Regions from separate parts of the Paraburkholderia sp. A1BS-2L genome, predicted to be linked through region 1. Evidence: predicted binding sites of a transcription regulator. Region 1 holds the regulator's gene; the other holds the start of a gene.
The links. The regulator FliA, encoded in region 1, starts transcription of late flagellar genes. The targets are predictions, from matches to a motif close to CTAAAGTTTNNNNNNNNNNNGCCGNTA.
Positions count from the first base shown of each region.

Region 2: a site for FliA is predicted at 8,134-8,160, ahead of P5W98_RS03805 (flagellin). Genes of this name have one in related genera too.

Region 1 is NZ_CP120428.1:3,067,000-3,078,688, forward strand. It holds gene P5W98_RS14045 (flagellar basal body L-ring protein FlgH) at 1-355, opposite strand, end outside; gene flgG (flagellar basal-body rod protein FlgG) at 358-1,146, opposite strand; gene flgF (flagellar basal-body rod protein FlgF) at 1,183-1,941, opposite strand; gene flgE (flagellar hook protein FlgE) at 1,976-3,229, opposite strand; gene P5W98_RS14065 (flagellar hook assembly protein FlgD) at 3,261-3,917, opposite strand; gene flgC (flagellar basal body rod protein FlgC) at 4,071-4,496, opposite strand; gene P5W98_RS14075 (flagellar basal body protein) at 4,529-5,056, opposite strand; gene flgA (flagellar basal body P-ring formation chaperone FlgA) at 5,284-6,720, shown strand; gene flgM (flagellar biosynthesis anti-sigma factor FlgM) at 6,866-7,219, shown strand; gene P5W98_RS14090 (flagella synthesis protein FlgN) at 7,276-7,722, shown strand; gene P5W98_RS14095 (chemotaxis protein CheB) at 7,986-9,008, opposite strand; gene P5W98_RS14100 (hypothetical protein) at 9,256-9,543, opposite strand; gene P5W98_RS14105 (RNA polymerase sigma factor FliA) at 9,581-10,312, opposite strand; gene P5W98_RS14110 (MinD/ParA family ATP-binding protein) at 10,335-11,321, opposite strand; gene flhF (flagellar biosynthesis protein FlhF) at 11,314-11,689, opposite strand, start outside.
Region 2 is NZ_CP120428.1:851,818-863,506, reverse strand. It holds gene P5W98_RS03835 (hypothetical protein) at 1-1,481, shown strand, start outside; gene P5W98_RS03830 (response regulator transcription factor) at 1,486-1,947, shown strand; gene P5W98_RS03825 (YaiO family outer membrane beta-barrel protein) at 1,947-3,296, shown strand; gene P5W98_RS03820 (HEAT repeat domain-containing protein) at 3,309-4,352, shown strand; gene P5W98_RS03815 (glycosyltransferase family 2 protein) at 4,349-5,764, shown strand; gene P5W98_RS03810 (helix-turn-helix domain-containing protein) at 5,861-7,966, opposite strand; gene P5W98_RS03805 (flagellin) at 8,257-9,693, shown strand; gene fliD (flagellar filament capping protein FliD) at 9,859-11,448, shown strand; gene P5W98_RS03795 (flagellar protein FliT) at 11,469-11,689, shown strand, end outside.

The DNA.
Region 1 (11,689 bases):
GCGCGGCCAGGTTCGTGCTGCCGCCGCGCTTGGTGTTGGCGCCCGAGGACTTGGTCGCGTTGATGTTTTCGGAAATGACGATGGTGAGAATGTCGCCGATATTGCGCGGGCGCTGATCCTCGAACAGCGGCCGTCCCACGTAGCCGGGGTTGTAGATCGACCCCGGCGAGCTGTTGACCGGCGGCGACGGCGGCACGGCCGTCATCGGCTGCTGGGTGATCGGCTGCCGGTTCGGAATATAGGCGCAGCCCGCCAGCGTGGCGAGCGCGATGGCCGCCACGGCGGTGTGCAGCCCCGCTCGCGCATTCGTGTGCGCCGCGTGCTGCCGAGCGAGGTTTGGTACGGACGGGCTCATGCTCAAACCTGCATCTGGCTCAGCGTCTGCAGCATCTGGTCGGAGGTCGTGACCGCCTTGCTGTTGATCTCGTAGGCGCGCTGCGTCTCGATCATGTTCACGAGCTCTTGCACCACGTTCACGTTCGAGGCTTCCACATAGCCCTGATTGAGCGTGCCCGAGCCATTGAGGCCCGGCGTGGTCACCGTGGGCGCGCCCGACGAGGCGGTTTCCGAGAGCAGGTTCTGGCCGTTGCTCTGCAAGCCGGCCGGGTTGATGAACATGGCCAGTTGCAGCGAGCCGACCGTGGTGTTGTTCGACGAGCCGGGCGTGGTGACGGTCACCACGCCGTCGCTGCCGATGGTGAGCGAGGTGGCGTTGGCGGGCACCGTGATGGTGGGCAGCACCGGATAGCCGCTCGACGTCACGAGCTGGCCCTGCGAGTTGGTCTGAAACGAGCCATCGCGCGTGTAGGCCGTGGTGCCGTCGGGCATCTGCACCTGCAGAAAGCCCGCGCCGTTGATGGCCACGTCCTTCGAGTTGCCGGTCTGCTGCAGGTTGCCCTGGGTGTAGAGGCGCTCGGTGGCGACCTGCTGCACGCCCGTGCCCACCTGGCTGCCCGAGGGCAGCTCGGTGGTCTGCGTGGAGTTCGCGCCGGGCTGGCGCAGCGTCTGGTACATGAGGTCCTCGAACACCGCGCGCGAGCCCTTGAAGCCATTGGTGCTCACGTTCGCGAGGTTGTTGGAGATCACGTCCATTTGCGCCTGCTGCGCGTTCATGCCAGTGGCGGCGATGTAGAGCGATCGGTTCACGGTGTCTTTCTCCGGGAAGGCTTAAAGGCCTGGGGCTTAGCTGAAGTTGAGCAGCTGGTTCGCGCTCTGTTCGTTCTGGTCGGCGGTTTGCAGCAGCTTGGTCTGCATCTGGAACTGGCGCGCGTTGTCGATCATCGAGACCATCGCCGCCACCGGGCTCACGTTGCTGCCTTCGAGCGACTCCGTGGCGATCTGCACGCTCGGGTCGGCGTCGGCGGGGTTGCCGTCGGCGGTGCGAAAGAGGCCGTCGTCGCCGCGCGTGAGCGAGCCCGCGGGCGGGTTCACGAACTTGATCTGGTCGATCATGGCGATGGCGCTCGCTGGGCTGCCCGGCGCGATCGCCGAAACCGTGCCGTCCTGGCCGATCGTCACCGCCGAGCCCGGCGGCACCGCGATCGGGCCGCCGCCGCCGATCACCTGGTCATTCGCGGCGGTCACGAGCTGGCCGTTCTCGTCGACGTGCAGATTGCCCGCGCGCGTGTAGGCCTCGTTGCCGTCCGGCGTCAGCACGGAGATGAAGCCCGAGCCCTGGATGGCGATGTCGAGCGGGTTGCCGGTGCGCGAGATCGCGCCGGGCGTCATGTCCGCGCCGGGCGTGGACGACAGCACGAAGGTGCGCGTGGTCGTGTTGTTCACGCTCGAGCCGTCGCCGAACGACATCGGCACGGAGCGGAAATTCGCGAGCTGCGCGCGAAAGCCCGTGGTCGAAACGTTTGCGAGGTTGTTCGCAACTACGGCCTGCTGCTCGAGCGCCTGGCTGGCGCCCGTCATCGCGGTGTAGATCAGTCGGTCCATGATGTGCCCGGTGCGTTAGAGGTGCCTGCGCGGCTTACATCTGCAGCAGCGTCTGGTCGACGGTCTGCTGCGTCTTGATGGTCTGCGCGTTCGCCTGGTAGTTGCGCTGCGCCGTGATCAGGTCGACGAGCTGGTTCGTGAGGTCGACGTTCGACGACTCCACCGCGCCGCCGGTGAGCGTGCCGTGGTTGGTGCTGCCGGGCGTGGAGACCTGCGGCACGCCCGAGGCGGCCGTTTGCTGGAACTGGTTGCCGCCGAGGTTCAACAGGCCGTTCGGATTGTTGAAGTTGGCGAGCACGACCTGGCCGAGCGTCTTGGTCTGGCCGTTCGAGTAGTTGCCGGTGATGGTGCCGTCCGCGCCGATCGTGAAGTTCGACAACGTGCCGCTCGCATAGCCGTCCTGCCCGAGGTTGTTCACGCCGTTGGCGCTGCCGTACTGCGTCGTGCCCGAGAAGTTCAGCGTGATCGCCTGGTTGGTCTTCGAGCCGTCGGTCGGGTTGATCGTGATGGGAATATCGCCGAGCGTGGTGGCAGTGCCCGTCGAATCGGCCGTGGAGAGAAGCTTGCCGGCATTGTCGAAGGTCATCGTGCCCGCGGCCGTCGACGACACCGCGCCCGCCGTGCCCGCGTAGACATTCCACTGCTGGTTGCCGCTCGCGTCGAGGCCGCCCTTCACGAAATACATGTTGACCTGCTGCGTGCCGCCCAGCGAGTCGTATGCCGTGATCGACGTCGAATAGTTGTAGGTGTTCGAGTTGGTGGCGTCGAACGGCGTCGCGGCAGGCGCGGTGGACTGCGCGTTCAGGTTCAGCTGCGCGGTGACGCTGGTGGTCATGACCGGCGAGATATTGGTCGTCGGCACCTGGAGCGGCACCGTCTGCGCCGTGTTCACCACGCCGTTCGTGCCCGCGCCATAGCCCATCAGCTGGAGACCCGAGGCATCGGTGATGTAGCCGTCCTTGTTGAGCTGGAACACGCCGTTGCGCGAGTACGTGACCGTGCCGTTATTCGACATCTGGTAGAAGCCGTTGCCGTTGATGGCGACGTCGAGCGCCTGGCCGGTCGTGGTGATCGTGCCTTGCGAGAAGTTCTGCTGCACTTGCGAGAGCGCCGCGCCCAGGCCGATCTGCGTATTGACCGCGGTGGCGACGGTGTTCGCGTAGACGTCGGCGAACTGCGCGGTGCTCTGCTTGAAGCCCACCGTGTTCGCGTTGGCGATGTTGTTGCCGATGACGTCGAGGTCGTTCGACGCTGCGGCGAGGCCGCTCAATCCTTGCTGGTAGCCCATGAGTGTCGACTCCGCTTAAATCTTGTCTGGTTCAGAGAATGCCGGCCACGCCCGAGAGCGAGACCGTTTTGCCGTTGGCGAGCGAGAGGCCCGCGCCGCCGTCCGATTGCTGGATCACGCCCTGCACCTTGCTCGCGACGAGCGCGGTGGCCGTGCCGGCCTGGCCGTTGACGATCGCGCTCGCGCTCACCGTGTAGGCGCCGTCGGCCACTGCGTTGCCTGCGGTGTCGGTGCCGTTCCAGGTAACGGGGATGGTGCCCGCCGACTGCGCGCCGAGATCGAGCGTATTGACGACCTGGCCCGCCGAGTTGGTGATCGTGAGCTTCACGTCCGAGGCGGCCGCGGGCAGCGTCACGCCCAGTTGCGGCGCTGCGCCGCTCGTCACCGTCATGCTGCTGCCGGGCGCGAGCACGGTCGAGCCGATCAGCAGCGCGGCCTGCGCGTTCTGGCCCGCCGAGAGCTGCGTCGAAAGCGACGAGAGCGACGTGTTGAGCTGCTGGATGCCCGTGACCGTGTTGATCTGCGCGAGCTGCGAGGTCATCTGCGAGCTGTCCATCGGATTGGTCGGGTCCTGGTTCTGCAACTGCGTGACGAGCAACTGCAAAAAGGTGTTCTGCAAGTCGGTGCCGCTCGTGCTGCCCGTGCCGCTGGCCGAGGATTTGCCCGACGCAGCCGCCGTGGGATTCATGGTGTCGAGCAGTTGCTGCGACACGGTGGCGGTGCTGCCGCCGATGGTGGTGTTGCTGGAGGTCAACGCGTTCTCCTCGCTTGACGTTGCTGGCTCGATGTTGCGCGGTGTTGCCGTTTAGTGCGCGGGGCTGCTGGTTCAGGCGCCGCTGTCTCAGGTGCCGATGGTCAGGGTCTTGAGCATCAGCGTCTTCGCGGTGTTCAGCGTCTCGATGTTGGCCTGATACGAGCGCGACGCCGAAATCATGTTCACCATCTCCTGCACCGGGTCCACGTTCGGCATCGAGACGTAGCCGTTGGCGTCCGCCGCGGGGTTGTCGGGCTGGTAGCTCTGCTTCATGGGCGTGGGGTCGTCGACCACGCCGGTCACCTTCACGCCGCCCACCTGCTGGCCCGAAGCCGTGCGCGCGCCGCCGAGCGGGTCGACCGCGAACACGACCTGCTTGGCCTTGTAGGGCTGGCCGTCGGGGCCGGTCGTGCTGTCGGCGTTGGCGAGATTGGACGCCGTCACGTTCAGCCGCTGCGATTGCGCCGACATGGCGGAGCCCGCAACGCTGAAAATGTTCATCAGGGATGGCATGGTTTCGTTGTCCTTCAGTTCACTCGGTTCGTTCAGTTCGAACCCGACTGGATCGCCGAGAGCATGGTCTTGATCTGCTGCGAAAGCACCGTCATGCCCGATTCGAAATGCAGCGCGTTGTCGGCGAACTGCACGCGCTCGGTGTCGAGGTCGACCGTATTGCCGTCGAGCGCGGGCTGCGTCGGGTTGCGGTACATCACCGGGCTCGTGTAGGTGTCCGCCTGGCCGCCGGTCGGGATCAGCTTCGTGTTGCCGGCCATATGGCCCGCCTCGGTCGCGGCCATCGACATGCCGCTCGTCACGCCCGCCGGCTGCGCCAGGGCGAGCGGCCGGAAGTTGCCGCTCGCGCCGCCAGCGACGCCCGCAGCAGCGATGCCCGGCGTGGCCGCACCCGCTTGCCTGAGCGCGCCCGCGAGGGAGGCCGAGAAGTCGACGTCGCGCGCCCGGTAGCCAGGGGTATCGGCATTCGCGATGTTCGAGGACAGCAACGCCTGGCGCGTTGCGCGTACATCGAGCGCTTCGCGGCCAAAGGCGAATTCGGCATCGAGTTTGTCCAGCATCGGGCGTTCTCCGTGACTCGAGTTGAGGGGCTGCGCCGGTGCATGCATCGCGCATCCGGCAACTGGGCGAGGCCCGCAGGCCTTTACGCATGGAGACGAATGTTAGGCGCGCCTGACAAGAACCAATCGGACGAATAGCCGGTAAAGGCCCCCTCTATTCGACGCAAGCACGCGAGGGCCGCCGCCTAGAATGCGAGGCGTGTCAATGCAATGAATGGAGAACGACGATGCCGCACAAAGCCCCCCTTCGTGTGCGCGGCGCGCGCCGCGAGGCTGAGGCGCGCCGCGCGCAGCGCCGTTCGATCTCGCGTGCGCTTGCGCTCGTGCTTGCGGCGCTGGCCGTGAGCGGCGCCGCGCACGCACAAAGCGAAGCCGAAGCGGCTGGGCAGCAGATCTATATCGCGGGCCCCGGCGACCGCGCGGGCTCGGACGCCGCGCGGATGAGCGCGATGCTCGCGCAGGGCGGCGGCGCGGGTTCGAGGGGCGCTGCGGCAAACGCCAGCGCGAGCGCTAACGCTTACGCCCAGAACGCAGCCATGCTCGCTCGCCGCACGCAAAGCGCGCAGCAAGATCCGCAGCAGGATTTCGCGCAAGCGCAAAACCAGCCGGGCATGATCGCGATCCCCGGGCCCGGCGAGCGCGGCCGCGCGGGCGAAGCCGCCACGCCCGAGATCGTCACGATTCCCGCGCCGGGCGCACCTAACACCGCCGGCGCGGCCACGCCGCGCCCCGCGCTCGCGCGCGCCGTTCAACCCATGCGCGTGCCAGCGGCGAATGCATCTGCGAATGCGTCTGCATATCCGGCTGCCGCCATGAGCGGCAACGCAGGCACGGGCGGATTGCAGCGCGTGAATGTCGTCAGGCCGTCTAGCGCGGTCGCCCCGGTCGTCGTCGAAACGGCCGCGCCGGCTGCCGCCGCGAAGCTCTCCACCGTGCCGGTCACGCGTGCGCCGGCTGTAACCGCCGCCCGTTCCGCGCCCACCACGCCCGCCGCAGTCGCGAGCGCCGCGGCCTATGGGCAGAGCGCGCAACTGCCGCCGGGCCAGGAGGACGGCGAACGCATTCGCGCCACCGTGGTCGCCTTCCTCCAGCAGCAGGCCGCGGGCTTGCCGGGCAAGGTGAGCGTGAGCGTCGGGCCGGTGTTTCCGCGCGGCCTCGCCGCTTGCGCCGCGCTCGAACCGTTCATGCCGCCGGGCGCGCGCATGTGGGGCCGCACGACGGTGGGCGTGCGCTGCGTCGGCGCGAAACCGTGGACACTCTATGTGGTGGGGCGCGTGGCCGTCGACATCACCTATTACGTGGCCGCCCGCCAGATCGACGCCGGCCAGACGCTCTCCGCCGCCGACTTCATGCCGCGCGAAGGCGACCTCGCAAGCCTGCCGCAGACCATCATCACCGACCCTACGCAGGCCAACGGCGCGGTCGCGCTCGCGCGCATCACGGCAGGCTTGCCGCTGCGCACCGACATGCTGCGCAGCGCCTCGTCGGTGGTGATCGGCCAGACGGTCAAGGTGGTCGCGGTGGGCTCGAACTTCACGATTTCCGCCGAAGGCAGCGTGCTCAATAACGCCGCGCCAGGCCAGATGGTGCGCGTGCGCACGGCCGGCGGGCAGATCATCAGCGGCGTCGTGAAAGATGCCGCCACGGTGCAGGTGCAGATTTAGGGCAGGATTGCCGGTCCGGTAAAAAATGCGGTGCGGCGGCCATGTGGGCAAGGACACGTAACAGCATGTAACGGCAGGACTTTCGCGCTAAAGTTCGCGCGCAGCGTTGCCGTTATCAAGGCCATACGGATCAGGAAGCCCAATCGTGAAAATCGACACCTCCAACCGCAATGACGCGCGTTCGCTCCAGGATGGCCCGGCGCGCACGCAGCAAGGCGAATCCGCGAGCGCGCCAGGCGCGGGCGGCACGGCATCGGCCGGCGCGGCATCGAGCGCCATCGGAGCGGGTACTAGCGCAGACGCCAACGTGAGTCTTTCGTCGCTGTCCTCTTCGCTGCGCTCGCTCGCGGCGAGCGGCGCCGCCGACATCGACATGGGCCAGGTCCAGTCGATCAAGGACGCCATCAAGAACGGCACGCTGCAGATCGACGCCGGCAAGATCGCCGACGGCATTATCGAAACCGCGCGCGGCCTGCTCAAGCCGGCCTCGGGCGGCTAAATCGCAGGGCGCGGGCGCCAGGCTGTCCCGCAACCCGCATTTTCAGGTGGTCCCGGATGAAAGACGCGCTTCTCGCCACATTGATCGACGAACACGCCGCGGTTGAGGCGTTCGCCTCGCTGCTCGCCTTCGAGGAGAAGGCGCTCACGACGGCGGACGGCATCGATGCGCTGCCGCAGATCGTCGAACAGAAGACGACGCTCACGCAGCGCATGGCGGGGCTCGAGAAGGTGCGCGACGCGCAACTGGCCGGGCTCGGCCTGCCGGCCGGACGCAAGGGCATCGAGATGGCCTGCGACGGCGACGCGCGGCTCGCGGGCCAGTGGGCGCGGCTCTTGGGCTCGACCGAGCGCGCGCGCCGGCAGAACCTGACGATCGGCATGATGGTTCGCACCCGCATGGAACATAATCGCCGGGCGCTCGCGATTTTGCGGGGCGAAACCGGCAACGGCACGTCGATGCTGTACGGGCCGGATGGACGCCTGCCGGCGTTCGGGCTGTAACTGGCCCTTGTTCCTCGCGTGGTTGGCAGTTGCGTGGGGAATTGAAAAGCCGAAGCACGGGGGCTTCGGCTTTTTTGTTTCCGGGTGCTAACTGCGAGGACAGTGGATCTGGTGCTGTCGGCGGTGATGGAAAATTCTGCTCTGACTTTTTGGAAATAACGCGCGCTCCGGGATGGGCTGTGGTCGGCCGAGGCTGCCTCAGGCGGCCGCTTTACGCCGCTCAAGCCGACATCTTACAGCCTGCAGACGGGCGTTCCCGCAGGTCAGAATCCTCCGTCGGGATCGGGCTCTACCAGATTAGTTAGCGCGCGTAGCCATTCACAAACCTGTGTGGACTCCACTTCTATGCCTTGGATCTTGCTGTTCAGGCTCGCAGTCAAGTCGATGCGCTCCTTGTAGACAGGCGCGTCTCTCAGGCGCTTCGCAAGCGTCGCTTCTTCGGTAAGCGAACCGAACAGAGCCGAGAGCTGTGTCTCCCTGGAGTCAGCTTGTTCCGCAAGGAGACTTTCTGCGGAAAAAGCATGTCCCGCGCGGCATCTGAATCGCATCATTCGTTTGTCGCGCAGCTCGTAAAGGGCGCTTCGACAAATAGGACAATTCAGACCACATGGACTGCTCATCCCTTCGAGCTTCCACCAGTCCTGAAGATCGAAGATACCCTCGGCGATCCGGTTTTCGATATCGATAAGTTCATCGAGATTACGGTCCTCATTGGGCTCCGGGTCGTCATTGGCGAGACGAACGAAAAGTGCTGCCATCTCTGCCAATTTGCAGCAGTAATCCACTTTGACGTGGGCGAGAGCGCTTTTAGGCATCGAGGCCGCTGTTGCTTCGGAAGGCTCCTGCACAATGGCGGTGCCGCCCCTGTCCTTGACTGCAAGCAAGCCAGCCGTACCGTCGTCAAGCTGTCCGGTCAATACGACTCCCACCACGGCTGGGCCATAAGAGATGGCCGCCGACCGGAAAAGCGGATCGATAGCGGGCCGTGTGTGATTTTCCTGAGGGCCATGAGACAGGCGTATATATCCTCGCTGCACAAGCATATGGCGATCCGGTGGCGCCACATAGATTCGCCCCGGCTCGATTAGCTCGGTGTTCTTGGGATGTATGGCCTTCAGTCGTCCCGCGTTGCTGAGAATCTGGGGCAGCATGCCCGGGCTGTGAGCGCCCACATGCTGCGTGATAAATACTGAAGATGGGAAATTCTCGGGAAGTAGCGCGATCAGCCGCGAAAGCGCGTTAATCCCGCTCAATGAGGCGCCAATGACGAATATGCGTCCTTTCATAACTCGCCCCCAGCATGCCCTGTTTCGATAGCTGATGATGAGCGAGTGGCGGCAGACGCGGTTGATATGTGTCAATGAACAAGGTTTGGGCGTTTCACCGGGATGTTCGTCGGTTTGCCTGTGTGCAAAGCCACGATAGACGGACTGCTGAGCCCCTATACCTGCCTTTCAACGCTTGGTGGTCGACTGTCAGCAGTGGGTCGCGAAACGACTTCCCCACAAATCAGCAAAAACCATAAAAAACATTTCACCCCTGATCAACCTCCGGCCAAAGCCCTGGAAACAGAAACGGAAGGCTCTTCAAGGGCAGTCCAAAGGAAAGATCGCCTCGCGGCGAAGACGCATTCAGCGATCCAAAGTCGAGCAGCGTGCGTGTAATCCGACGCGCCAGCACGTCGCTCACACTTGGCATCTGAGCGAACTCAGCGCGCGTCACGGCGCGCTGCAGCATCACGAACCCCATGGCCGGCGCAGTCGTTTCCGGCTTGATGACGGACTTCTCGAAGCGGTTGTCATCATGACGCGATGTACACATCCATGTAGGGTTTGAAACCCCTCGCCACTACGCCCGACTAATGCTCCGTCCCCGCCCATGACATCTCGCGCAGCCGCGCCCGCAAGCGTGCCACCGCCTGGCTGTGCAACTGGCACACGCGCGACTCGCTCACCTCCAGCACCGCGCCGATCTCGCGCAGGTTCATGCCGCGCTCGTAATACAGCGACATCAGCAGCTTCTCGCGCTCGGGCAGCCGCTCGATCGCCTCGACTAGCGCGCCGCGCAGGCTCTCGTCGAGCAGTGCCGAGAGCGGGTCCGAGTGATCGACGCGATAGCGGTCGAGGAACGGCTCGTCGTCGGCGGAGCGGTCGAAGTCTTCGTAGTAGATGAGCTGGCTGCCGTGCAGGTCCTGCAGCATGCTCTGGTACTCGTCGAGCGGCATCTGCAGATGCTCGGCAATCTCCGTCTCGCTCGCCGAGCGGCCAAGCCGCTGCTCCACCTGATGCACCGCGCTTTCCACTTCGCGCGAGGTGCGCCGCAGGCTGCGCGGCAGCCAGTCGTTGCTGCGCAGCTCGTCGAGCATGGCGCCGCGAATGCGCTGGCTCGCGTAGGTCTCGAACTGCGCGCCCTGATCTTCCTTGTAGCGATTCGCAGCGTCGAGCAAGCCGATCATGCCGGCCTGGATCAAGTCGTCGAGATCCACGCTCGCGGGCATTTTCGCCACGAGCTGCAATCCGAGCCGCCGCACGAGCGGCGCGTACTTCGCGAGCACTTCGGCCTGCGAAATCTTTCCTTGAGCGTTATACATCTGGCTCTCCTTCCTGTGTCCGTCACACGTGCCGATGCGCGTGCACGGGCGAATCCGCCCGCCATCCCGCATAGGCCGTCGCGCTCGCGGACGGGGCGTCCGTGGCGGATGAAACGAATGAATTCGCCGCTTGCTCCGGACTCGCCGGCGCGCCCGCCGATGCCAACAGCGCGGGGCGCAGCGGCCAGTGCGGCAGTTCGGCCGCCACGTGGCGAAAATCTCGCGCGGCAGCCGTCGACGGAAACGCATCGACGATGCAGCGCGACAGTTGCAGCGCGCGCGGCATGTGCGGATCGGCGGCAACGCTGCCCGCGCGCTCCAGCGATACCGCGAGGTAGCGGCTCGCCACTCCCGCGAGATTCTCGAGCGCGGCTTGCGCGTCGGCGGCGCTCGCCACGTGGTTCGCAAGCACGCGGAACTGCCCAATCGCATGCGCGAAATGCAGCCGCTTCATGCAGGCGTAGGCGTCGGTGATCGCCTGCGCGGTCACGCGCATCACGATCAGCACGTCGTGCGCGTGCAAGGCGAGCGGCGAGAGCGCGCCTTCGGCGTCGAGCCGCGCGTCGATCAGCACGAAATCGGCGGGACCGGCCAGCAGCTTGCTCAATGGCGCATCCAGCTGCGCCCCCACGCACTGCTCGCGCGGCGCGGCCAGCACGCCGAAGCCCAGCGCATGCCGCGCCACGGCCTGGTCCAGCGCAATCTCGCCGCGCATCACCGCCGCGAAATTCGGCGCGAAGTTTCCTGCGAGGCTTGCGGCATTGCCGCGCGCTTCGTTGCTCACGCCGCGCATGCCGCCGCCGAGCTGCGCACTGACCGAGCGCGGACCAAGGCACTCGTCGATCACGAGCACGTCCTTGCCCAGCGCGATCAGCGCGGCCGCGAGATTGATCACCACGGTCGTGCGCCCGGGTGCGCCGTGGCCGCCGGTCACGGCGATCACGCGCGAGCCTTCGCGCGCGAGCAGCCGTCGCAGGCCTTCTGCCTGATCGATCACGAACTTATCCAAACCGGACCTCGGGAGCTTGCGTGGCCGAGCGCGTCGAGAGCGCGGAGAGCAGCGCGGGAATATCGTCCTCGTGCGGCACGAACGGCGAGCGATCGCGCGGCACGCAGAACGCGCTGCGCACGAGAAAGCGGCGCGTGGCCACGTACAGGTTCTCTGGCACCTTCTGGCCCGTGGAGACGTAGTGCACCGGCAGCTTGTAGCGCAGCACCGTGTCGAGCGTGCTGCCGAGGTTGGTCGCTTCGTCGAGCTTGGTGAGGATGCAACCCGCGAGCGGCGAGTTGTCCGGGCCGTGCTGGTACGCCTGCACGACTTCGTTGAGCGTGTCGCCGTGGCTGGTCGCCGAAAGCAGCAGCAGGCGCTGCACCGGG
Region 2 (11,689 bases), 1.0 Mb from region 1:
CTGCGTGGCTGGCGCCGGTGGGGACGACTGCCGGCGCCCCGATCGCCGTGTCAGGCATCGTCGACGACAGTCGATTCGTGCCGACGGCGATCGGACCGGCCTCGCCCGGCGATCCAGCCAATCCCGACATGCTGATGTTCAACACGCCGCTTTTGCCCGACCTCACGTTCCGGCCATTCGGGCAGGAAGAACGGGCAAGCGCAATCCGCAATCGCGAAGGTGACACAGTCATGATCGCCTGCCGGCCTGGCCGGCAGCCCGCGGGCATCGTTCTGGAGCACCGTGACACCCGATGGCCGCGTGCCGCGGCGGGCGCTGTCGTGCTGGCAGGGAGCGGGAGCACCGGTTTTCAGTGGGGGATTGCGCCGGCCGGGCGCGATCCTGGTGCTCTTTACCCGCTGCAGCCAACGGTCGGCACTGGGCGGGTCCTTGGCCTGATCGATCTGGCGACGTTGCGTGAAGGGACAGCGAACATCGATCAAAACCTCGTGCTGGTGTGTCCGTCCGATGGCGCTCGTCTTGACGTGATTGACGTGCATCTCTCACCGCGTGCCGCAGCGGCGCAAGGCGTACGTGCCGCGTGGGTGTGGCAACGCAATCGATGGGAAGACGGCGGAGGTGACTTGCTCGCGGACGCGTTGCGGTACAAGGTGTCGCGCCTTTACATCGCGTTGCCGATCGCTGATGCTCAGGTGAGCGACGCCGGCGCGCTGCGGGATTTCGTGGCGCGCGCGCACGGAGCCAACATCCAGGTCTGGGCGGTCGAAGGCGACCCAGAAATGGTCACAGACAAGGGGCGAGAACAGGCGGTGGCACGCTTGAGGGCCATCGAACAGTATCAGCGCCTGTCGGCTGAACCGGCCCGACTGAACGGCGTTCAATACGACATCGAACCGTATCAATTACCCGCTTATCGCATCGAGCCGCAGGCGGTGATGCACGCGTGGAGCAAGACCACCGCCGCGCTCGGTGAGGCGGCGGCCCTGCCGCTTGATACGGTCGTGCCATTCTGGCTGCCCGACGCGCCGGGCGGCAACGAGGTGCTTGACCAGATCGGTCGAACCGGGCGCTCGCTGACCGTCATGGCGTATCGCACCGATGCCGCGCAAGTGCAGCGCGTGGCCGCGCCCTTGCTGGCGTGGGGCGCAGTCCGGAATTTTCCGGTCAGCGTCGCGCTGGAAAACGGCCCGCTGCAGGACGAATGGACACAGACTTACGCACCCGTGCCGCCCGGCGGCGTGGGCACGCTATGGCTGGTGCCCGAGGACGGCAAGATGGTCGCCTTACGCTTCGATCACGCCACCATGCTGGAGCGAGGCATCGGGTATGTCGAGCAGCGCAGAGAACGAATCGATGCAGGCAAAGTGAGTTTCCTCGGCGATGCGGATCGTCTGCTGAGCGTCTCTGCCAGCCTGCAACCCGTGTTTCGCGCGTGGCCGAACTATGCCGGCATCGCGTTCCACGGGCTGCTGGATCGTTGATCAAATGTCATTTGCCGGCAATGCGCCGAGTCTCTCTTGTCATCCCGCCGCCACAACAGCCATGGTCCTGAAAGCGCAAATGTCGGATTTACCAACGATTCTCATTGCTGAAGACGACGCGCTCCTTCGTGAGCTGCTCGAGCACAAACTCGCGATCTGGGGTTACCGGGTGCTGTCCGCGCCTGATGGCGAGGCTGCGTACGAACTCATACGCGAGCAAAGGCCGTCGATGGCGTTGCTGGACGTAATGATGCCGCGCCTCGACGGTTTTGCGCTGCTGCGCAAGATGAATCAGGACGGCGCGCTCGCACACACGCGGGTCATCATGATTACCGGGCGCACGCTGGAAGCCGATGTCGTCAACGCATTTCGGTGGGGCGTGGAAGACTACGTGAGAAAGCCGTTCTCACTCAGCGAGTTGCAGTCCCGCATTGCACGCATCGTGTCGCCGCCGGAGCGTGCCTGATGGTCAATCCGGTTCCATTCGCAGGCCGTTGCGTGCTCACGGCCTGGCTGATCTGTGCTTGCTTGCCGGCGGCTGCCGCCCAAAGTGAGCCGGGCCTCTCCGCGGCGGAAATCGCCGGTCTGTATCAGGCCGGCGTGCAGGCGCGACTGGCCGGGCACATGGACGAAGCATTCGACCTGTTGTCTCGCGCGGCGGCCGCTGCGCCAGACAATGTCGACGTGCTGCTGCAGAAAGGCCTGGTGCTGATGGCGAAAGGACGCGACGACGACGCAGCCCGGCTGTTTCAGCGCGTCCTGTCGCTGGCGCCCGAATACAGGGATGCACGTCTCGCGCTCGCGCGAATCGCCGAGCGGCGCGGCGACATCGATACGGCGCTCGCGCAGGTCGATGCCGTCTTGCACGACGCCCCGCATGATGCCGAGGCGCGCGAGTTGCACGCTAGCCTGCTGCTCGCCAGGGGCGACGCCCGGAACAGCGAGTCGGAATATCGCGCGCTCGCACAGGAGCAACCGGGCAACGCGGCGGCGTTGATCGGCCTTGGCGACAGCTTGCGCGAGCAATGGCGCGATGACGAGGCACGCGCGGCCTACCGGGAAGCAGCCGTGCTGGCGCCAGATTCCGTGGCGCCGCAACGCGTCACATTGCCGGATCACCCGCGATTCCGTCTGGACGTCAACGGCGAATACAGCAGCCTGTCGAACGGAGCGCCACCCTGGAAGGAAGGCGCCGTCCGTTTGGCATATTCGATGGACGAGCGCAACGTGATTTCCGCCGGTACGGACGTGAGTCGACGATTCGATACGACCAACGTCTATTCCGAGGCGAGGCTGGATCATCGGTATTCCGACAGGTTGAGCGTCTACGCCTATGGCGGCGGCACACCGGACGCATCGATTTTGCCGAAAGTGGCGGCCGGCACCGGCTTGCAATGGCGGCTCGATCGGGCGGCCGGCAAGCAGTCGACTTACGCGACGCTCGATGCGCGTTACACCCTCTATGAGACTGGGCGGATCTGGTCCGCTAACCTTGGCGCGATCCAGTATCTCGGCAACGATCAGCTATGGGTCACAGCGAAATGGATCAACTCGGTGGACGAACAAGACCGCTATCTGACGGGATATTCGCTGCGCGCAGACTGGCAGGCGTGGAGCCGGCTGCGTCTGCTGGCAGGGTTCGCCAATGCGCCCGAGACGGACCAGGGTGTGACCGTCAAGACCCGCGGTTTCTATGCAGGGGCCGTATTCGACGTGAGCGACTCGCTCGCGATCAACGTCTCGGCAGCGCGCGAGTTGCGGCCGCAACTTTACGACCGCAACGTGGTCGGGCTCGGCATGACCGCAAAATTCTAGGCCGACGCGCCAATGCTCAAATCGATCCAGACCGTATCGCTCGCGCTCAGCGCCATATCGCTGCTGATGCTGGGGATGCTGCTGCTCACCCATGCGGTGCGCGGGTGGCTGGCGTCGCGCGATACGGAGCTGGCGCAGGCGCTGTCGCATGAGCTGATCGTCTGGCTCGTCGGGCCGGAAGCGGGCCTCGCCGAGGTCGAACGCGTTGCGCGCCGCAACCCGGCACTGCTGACGTCGCTGGTACTCAGGCTCGCAGGCCAGTTGCTCGGCGATGAGCATGTCCGGCTGATACGACTGGCCAACCGGTTGGGGCTGGAGGAGCGCATGGTGCGCGACTTGCGACGGCACCGGTCGGGGATACGGCGGCGCGCGGCGGAATCGCTCGCGTTGTTTGAAGATGACGTCTCGGCCCGCGCCTTGATCGGCGCCCTCGAGGACCGCAAAGCCACGGTATGCCTTGCAGCCGCCTGGGCGCTGGCGCGACGGGGACTTCACGTGCCGTTGAAACAGGTCATCGACAAGCTGGGCGGATTGACCGGCTCGATGCTGACCCAGGATTTGTTCGAGCGTCTGGCGAGCCGTCAGATGTCGGATCTGATCGCGCTCGTCGCGGACGATCAGGTGCTGCCACGGCTTCGCAGCGTGGCCATCCGCGCGCTGGCCGCGTCCGGCGACTACGCGCTGATTCCTGTCTTCACGTGCGCCTCGCGATCGCGGCAGCCTGACGTACGAGCGGCGGCCGCGCGTGCGCTGGGCCACTTGCATCATCCACTCGCCGCTTCGTCGCTGCGGGCGCTACTGTGCGATGACGTGTGGTATGTCAGGGTGGCGGCAGTCGAAGCGGCGGGAAAGATCAATGTCGAAGCCCTCGACCCAGAGATCGAGACACTGTTGAGCGACACCAACTGGTGGGGCCGGTTCCGGGCGGCGGAGGCCCTCGCGATGGAAGGCGGGCGCGGTTACCACATTCTGGAGCGCGCGGCGCAGGGCGAGCCGTCTGTGGCGCGCGACGTCGCTGCGTTGACGTTGCTGGAGCGCAAGGAGATTGCATCGTGAGCGCGAATGACATCTTGTCCCTGGTCGTGCATGGCATCGTGACCGTGATATTGACCGTCAACGTGTTGCAGAACGCGCTGTCCCTGTTCCAGATCGTCGCCGCGATCGGTGGCATGATCCGTCCTGGCGCGAAAAGCGGGGGTATCCAGCTCTGGCGCCGCTATGGCGCGAGCGCCCCTCCGATCGCGTTGCTGGCACCGGCCTACAACGAGGAGTTGGGGATCGTCGACTGTGTGAAGGCGCTGTTCGCGCTCGAGTATCCGCTGACCGAAGTGATCGTCATCAACGATGGCTCGACGGACAATACGCTGGGCGTGCTGACCGACGCGTTCGAGCTGATGCCAACCCAGCGCACGTTTGACGCGGTTGTCACGCATAAGCTGATTCGCGGCATCTATGTATCGCGCGTCCATCCGAACCTGCTCGTCATAGACAAGGAAAACGGCGGCAAGGCCGATGCGATGAACGCCGGGATCAACCTGGCGCGGGCGCCGCTGTTCTGCGCAATCGACTCGGACTCCCTGCTGGAGTCCGACGCATTGCTGCGCATTGTCCGGCCCTTCGTCGAGGACCCGCAACGAACGGTGGCAGTCGGCGGCGTGGTGCGCGTGGCGAACGGGTGCCGCATTCAGAGCGGACGGGTTGTCGAGATGCGCGCGCCGCGGCGCTTCCTGCCGCTCGTGCAGTCCATCGAATATCTGCGCGCGTTCCTGCTGGCACGCGTCGCCTGGAGCGGCGTGGACGCGCTGATGTTGATTTCGGGGGCGTTCGGCCTGTTCCGGCGCGACGTGGTGGTTCAGGTCGGCGGCTTCGGGACGGATACGATCGGCGAGGATCTCGATCTGGTGATCAAGATACACCGGCATTTGCGGGATCAGCGCCGAGCGTACAACATCGCGTTCCTGACCGATCCGATCTGCTGGACGGAAGCGCCGCAATCGTTGCGCGTGCTGAAGGGGCAGCGCTGCCGCTGGCAGTGCGGTGCGCTGGAAGTGTTCTTCAAGCAGCGAGACATGCTGTTCCGGTCCAGCTACGGCCGTATCGGCTGGCTCGGCATGGGGCAGATCCTGATCGTTGATGTTCTCGGGCCGCTCGCCGAACTGTCGGGCTATATCATGTTGCCTGCCTTCTGGGCCCTCGCCTGGATCAATGTCTCGTACCTCAAGGCGTTCCTTTCGCTGGTCTTTCTTTTTGGCATGTTTCTCAGCGTCTCGTCGCTCGTGCTGGCCGAACTTGCAACGCACCCATACCCGCGTCTGGGCGACTTGCTGCGGCTGGCGCTGGCCGCCGTCGTTGAGAATTTTGGCTACCGTCAGCTGAACAGCTACTGGCGCATGCTCGGTTGGTGGCAGTTCCTGCGCAAAGACAAGTCCTGGGGGGTGATGACCCGGGTCGGATTCAACACACGCTAGTCGATTGCGTCACTGAGTTGGCACCCCGTCTGTGTTCAGATACCGGTCATGGGAAAAATGAATCTGACAGATATCGAACCGGAGCCACCTCTTTTCTCAATCATCGAACTGAGGCGTCGATAACGTATCTTCAGCATCTTCGTTTTGCGCTACAAGGTCCACGAGCAGACGATTGGCACGCAGATCGAACGTCAGCCTGATGACGTCGCACACACCCAGGCCGCGCGCATGCAGAATGCGAGATATCCCTTTGATCACGATCGCGGCCCTCTCGCTCGAGCAAACCTCAATCTCGCCCCCATCGGGATGAACTGCATATCGCATTTGCGGCACATGGGCCGCAAGTGAAGCGGGTAACGTCACCCAACCGCCCCGCACATGCCAGTCATTGACGACTTGATGGAAAACCGCGCGCCCGGCGTCCATATCCAGCTCCACCGGTAACAGTGAACCTGTACGCGCGAGACTGTCCCGAAGCGCCTCTGCAAGGACACTCGGATCGGGCTGGATCCCCCGTATCGCATACACCCCGCGGTAAGGTCGCGTAACGGACGGAGCCCAAAGGACCACAGAGCGAAAGCTTGTTTCGTCCATCCGGCCGCTTCTGACCAGATGAGTGAACAACCATGCACGGGTCGCCACGCCACCGGCTCCACGCAGAGCCTCATACACGATTAGCTCCGACGGTGGCAACACGTCGTGCGGGTGAATGTTCTGAATAGATCGAATACCGGCTTCCGGACTGAGCACGGATAGCCAGGATTGTCGCTGCAGCAGCGCCCAGATGATTCGCGTTGGAGGCTGAACATCAAACATTGGCGAGAACACGGCACGCCGCGCCCGCGTTGTCCGAAGTCGGCCAATCGCACCCACGATGTCATCGAACGAGACGAGCCCCGCAGCCACGGCGAGCACCCGTCTCGTCGCGTCAAGGATGAGATTGCGCTCGGTCGCATAGCCCTGAAACCAGAACCACTGTGGGTTACCGCCCTCAGGTGTTTCAAGCCACTCGAACCCCGCTGTCCGCTCAAGCACGGCCCGGATCTTGGCGATTACCTCCGTCGCCCACCCCTCTTCCAGGGCATAGGTCTTGAGCAAGCCCATGTGGGCAACGCCCGCAGTCCGGATCATGGCGCGAGCCATCTCGCCAATGGCGGTGTCGTGCACTGAGACATCGGCAACCGAGTCCCCCGCGTCCGGCGAGGTCACCATGATCTCCGGTCGCCCGTTGACACGGCGTTTAACAAATGCGAGCAGGGGCTTGCCCAGGATGTCGACGCTGAACCGCCCCACATCCTCAAGTTTTAGTCCCTCACCGAGCAACGGGCGCAGCAGCGCCTCCAGCTCATCCAAAGTGCATGGCAGATGCGGGTCTGCCTGTTCGCGAATACGCTCAAATACAACGGCATCGATGTCGAGCCCCTGTGCAGTCGTGTTAAGTGCCTTAAGGATTTGGCTGACACGCGACTCGACAATACCGTGCTGTTTAGCGATCGCAGCAAGCGAGGTGCTCATTTGCGGGTCAACCCCGTAGCGCTGCGCAAATATCCTCGCGCTTACGCGCTCGCGCTCAACCCGCGCATCGCCTGCGGCAAGCCTCTCGAATTGGACGGCAGCAATACGAGCAGTCACATCAATGATTGCCGAGCGAGCGTCTATCGCGGGGCAGACGACGCGCGGCCGGGCAGTCTTTGCGACGGTAGAAAATGCCTCGCCAAGCAGCCAGCCAGCGTCAACCCTGAGTGCGTGCTCCCATGCTGCGACCTGGGCGCCCTTGATCCGTGTCGGAACACCCTCATGCTCCCAGCGCGCGAGCGTGTCGACTGAAATCCCGATCCTCGCGGCGACGGCGCGGCGCGTTATCCCGAGCATATCCCTGCGCGCACGCGCGCGCGGGCCTGCCTCGGCATGGGGGGCGCCTGGAGCTGCCTTCTCGTCAGCCCCGAACAGCCATCCCGAGGGAACCTCCAGGGCACGCTCCCAAGCCTGCCGCTCACGATCCGTCAGTGAGCGGGGAATCCCTTTCATCTCCCATCGGCCAAGGGCTGAGCTGTCCAGTCCGCTGAGCGCGCCCAGCGCCTCCCACGAGAGACCCAGCTCCTCCCGCCGTGCGCGCGCGCGCGCTGCGGCAACCTGACTGAAAGCGTCCCGATCCGAGGCGGGACGCTCGCCATCCTCGGCAGCATTTGTGGGCATGGACATGTTCGAGAAGCGTATGACATGAAATTCGTAATAGGCGAGCGTCTCATATCCGCAGGCAAGAGCATCCGCTGAAAAGACGGCGTACTTCGGTCCTGTTCGTCTGGTATCGCCTCCGAGGGGCTTATTGTCCCCACGGCGGCAACAGACGAGTTTTTACATGTGTCCCTCTAAAGTTCCGTGGTGAAAGGTCGTTAGCCTAGGCATGGCGGTCGAAACAACGCGTTTGACAGTCCGCCGACGCCACGGTCGCCGTGGCGCAAACGGGCTCAGTCCCAATCAGGAGAATTTCCATGCTCGGAATCAATAGCAATATCAACTCGCTCGTCGCGCAACAGAACCTGACCGGCTCTGGCAGCGCGCTGTCGCAAGCGATTACGCGCCTCTCGTCGGGCAAGCGCATCAACAGCGCAGCGGACGATGCAGCGGGTCTTGCGATCTCGAACATCATGCAGACCCAGATCAACGGTCTGAACCAGGGCGTGTCGAACTCGAACGACGGTATCTCCATCGTTCAAACCGCTTCGTCGGGCCTGGCCTCGCTGACATCGAGCCTGCAACGTGTCCGCCAACTGGCAACGCAAGCTTCCAACGGCTCGATGACGGCAGACGATCGCTCCGCTCTGCAACAGGAAGTGAATCAGCAGCTTCAAGAAATCAATCGTATTGCGTCGCAAACGACGTACAACGGCATGAATGTCCTGAATGGCACGATGGGCAATGTGTCGTTTCAGGTTGGCGCTAACGTCGGCCAGACGATTTCGCTGGGTCTGACCCAAAACATGAGCGCGGCCACAATCGGCGGCGGAAATATCCAGAAGGGCAACGTTCTGGGTTCGATGGCTGTTTCGCTCACCGCAACCGGCACGGCAGCGGCAGCGGGCACTACCCCCGCAGTCACACAACTGAACATCGTGTCGGACGGTAACGGCGGCTACACTCTGACCGACCAAAATAGCAACTCTGTGGCTTTCACGGGTGCAGCCCTGTTCACGCAAAGCACAAGTGGCGTGCTCCAAATCAAGTCGGGTGGTCCGCTGGACCAGTCGGCTACTCAACTGGCAGCAATCAACACAGCGGAAGGTACGAATCCGGCCTTGGCACCGGCTGCGGGCACGACTCTCGGTACGATTACGGGCCTGAACATCGACTCCACGACCGGTGTGGATGCCGTGGCGGGTAAGGTCGGTGACATTACTGCGGTCACGGTCAAGTCGGACGGCGCAGGCGATCTGACCTTTACCGATCAAAACGGCGCTGCTTTTTCGGCTGGGGTGCTGGCGAAGGTCAAGACCGCACTGGGCTATACTGCACCCGCTGGCGGCCCCCCGGTTACGACTTCCGCTAAACTGGGCGCGGCACTCGGCACGGGTGTCACGGACAGCGGTATCGTGGTGGCAAACGTCGCTACCGCTAACACGGTGGACAAGATCAACATCGGCACGCAAGCAGGTGCAAACAACGCGATGCTCTCGATCGACAACGCGCTTGCAACGGTGAATAACCTTCAGGCAACGCTCGGCGCTGCGCAAAACCGCTTCAGCGCAATCGGTGCGTCGCAGCAAGCCCAGTCGACCGACTTGGCGACCGCCCAGTCGTCGATCGAAGACGCCAACTTCGCACAAGAAACGGCTAACCTCTCGAAGGCCCAGGTTCTGCAACAAGCCGGTATCTCGGTTCTGGCGCAAGCAAACTCGCAGCCGCAGCAGATCCTGAAGCTCCTGCAGTAACAAGCGCTTCATGTGAGTCAAGCAGTACGCGCCGCGCGTTCCGCCCGCCATACCCGGGGCGCGCGGCGCTTGCCAACCGGGAGGATCGCCTCCCGTTTGGCGTTTTTAAACCCGAACCGTATTTGAACCGATTCACCCGGCATCGCCGACGCACGGAGCCCCTTCATGTCCACCGTATCCGGTACCTCGAACGCGAATCTGGCCTCCAGCGCCGCAGCATCGGCCAACAGCGCGCTGCAGCAAGCCGCGCAGTCGGTCATCAGCGGCTCGACCGGCAATTCGTCGATGGACGTGAGCTCGCTCGTCACGGCGCTCGTCAACAGCAAGATCGCGGGCCAGGCCGCGACACTGTCCTCGCAGGCGCAACTGGACAACACGCAGATTTCCGCATACGGCACGCTCTCGGCCGCGCTTTCGGCGCTGCAGGCGGGCCTCAGCTCGCTCTCGGACGGCACGACCGTCAACGCCTTCAAGGCGAGCACGAGCGGCACCGGCATTGCGGCCACCGCGACCACCGGAGCGGTGGCTGGGACGTATTCGATCGACGTCGCGCAGATCGCGACCGCGCAGGTCCTCACGTCGAGGGGCTATGGCGCGAGCCAGCCGCTCGCTTCGGTGCCGAGCACGATGACGCTGTCGATTGGCGGCGCGAGCACCACGATTTCGCTGAACAGCAGCAACAGCACAGTTTCCGGCATTGCGGCGGCGATCAACAGCGCGAGCAACAATCCTGGCGTGACGGCCACGGTCGTGAACGGCGCCGATGGCGCGCACCTCGTGCTGCACGCGAACGCTACCGGATCGCAGAACGCCATCAGCATCCAGGTCAGCGATACGGCCTCGGGCGACCCGTTGAACGGCCTGGCGGTGACCGGCAATCCCGGCACGTCGCTCAGCGGCAACGCGAGCGCGACCAGCGCGCAGCTCAAGGCCAATCAGTCGACGCTCAGCAACGTACAGACTTCCGGCTCGCCAGCCACGCCCAACTGGACCCAGACCACCGCGGCGCAAGATGCGTACTTCACGCTCGACGGCACCGGCGTGACCAGCGCAACGAACTCGGTGACTTCCGCGCTCGCGGGCGTCACCTTGAGCCTGAGCGCCGCATCGGTGGACGCCACGGGCACGTCGCCGCAAACGCTCACGATCGCGCAGGACACGAGTTCGCAGTCGAATGCGATCAACAATTTCGTCACGCTCTACAACACGCTCGTGACGACCATGGGCACGCTCACCGCGTACAGTTCGACCGCGACTTCGCAGGGCGTGCTGCTCGGCGACTCCACGCTGAACCTCGTGCGCAACCAGTTGGCCTCGATCGTCGCGACGGGCGTGAAGAACGGCAACACCACCACGAGTCTCGCAACAATCGGCGTGACGCTGAATGCCGACGGTTCGCTCGCGGTCGACAGCAGCACATTGAGCAGCGCGCTGCAGAACAACCAGGCCACGGTGGCCAAGTTGTTCAGCTCGACCAACGGCGTGGCCGCGCAGTTGAACACCAATATCACGAGCTATCTGTCGAGCAGCGGCGCGATCCAGACGCGCACCAAGGCGCTCAACACGGACCTGACGAATCTCTCGACGCAGCAGGCTTCGCTCGCCACGTATCAGTCGCAACTCACCAGCATGTACACCGCGCAATTCACGGCGCTCAATACGCTGATGGCGACGATGAGCAACAACCAGCAATATCTCACGCAGCTATTCGGCGGCCAGAACAGCGCGGGCGCGATGGCCACCAACAAGAACTGACGGAAACGAGACCACACTCCATGCAAGCCTTAGCCGACATCGAGCGCATCTCGCAACTCACCAAGGCTATCGAACAGGCGGTGGCCGTGGGCGAATGGGAACAGGCGTCGCAACTTGCGATCGAGCGCTCACCGCTGATTATGTCACTTTCCGCGCAGCCGCCGTCCGCGACACTCAGTGCGCTCAAGCAGATTCAAGCGATCGACGCCCAGATAACTGAAGCTGCGCGAAATGCGACGAC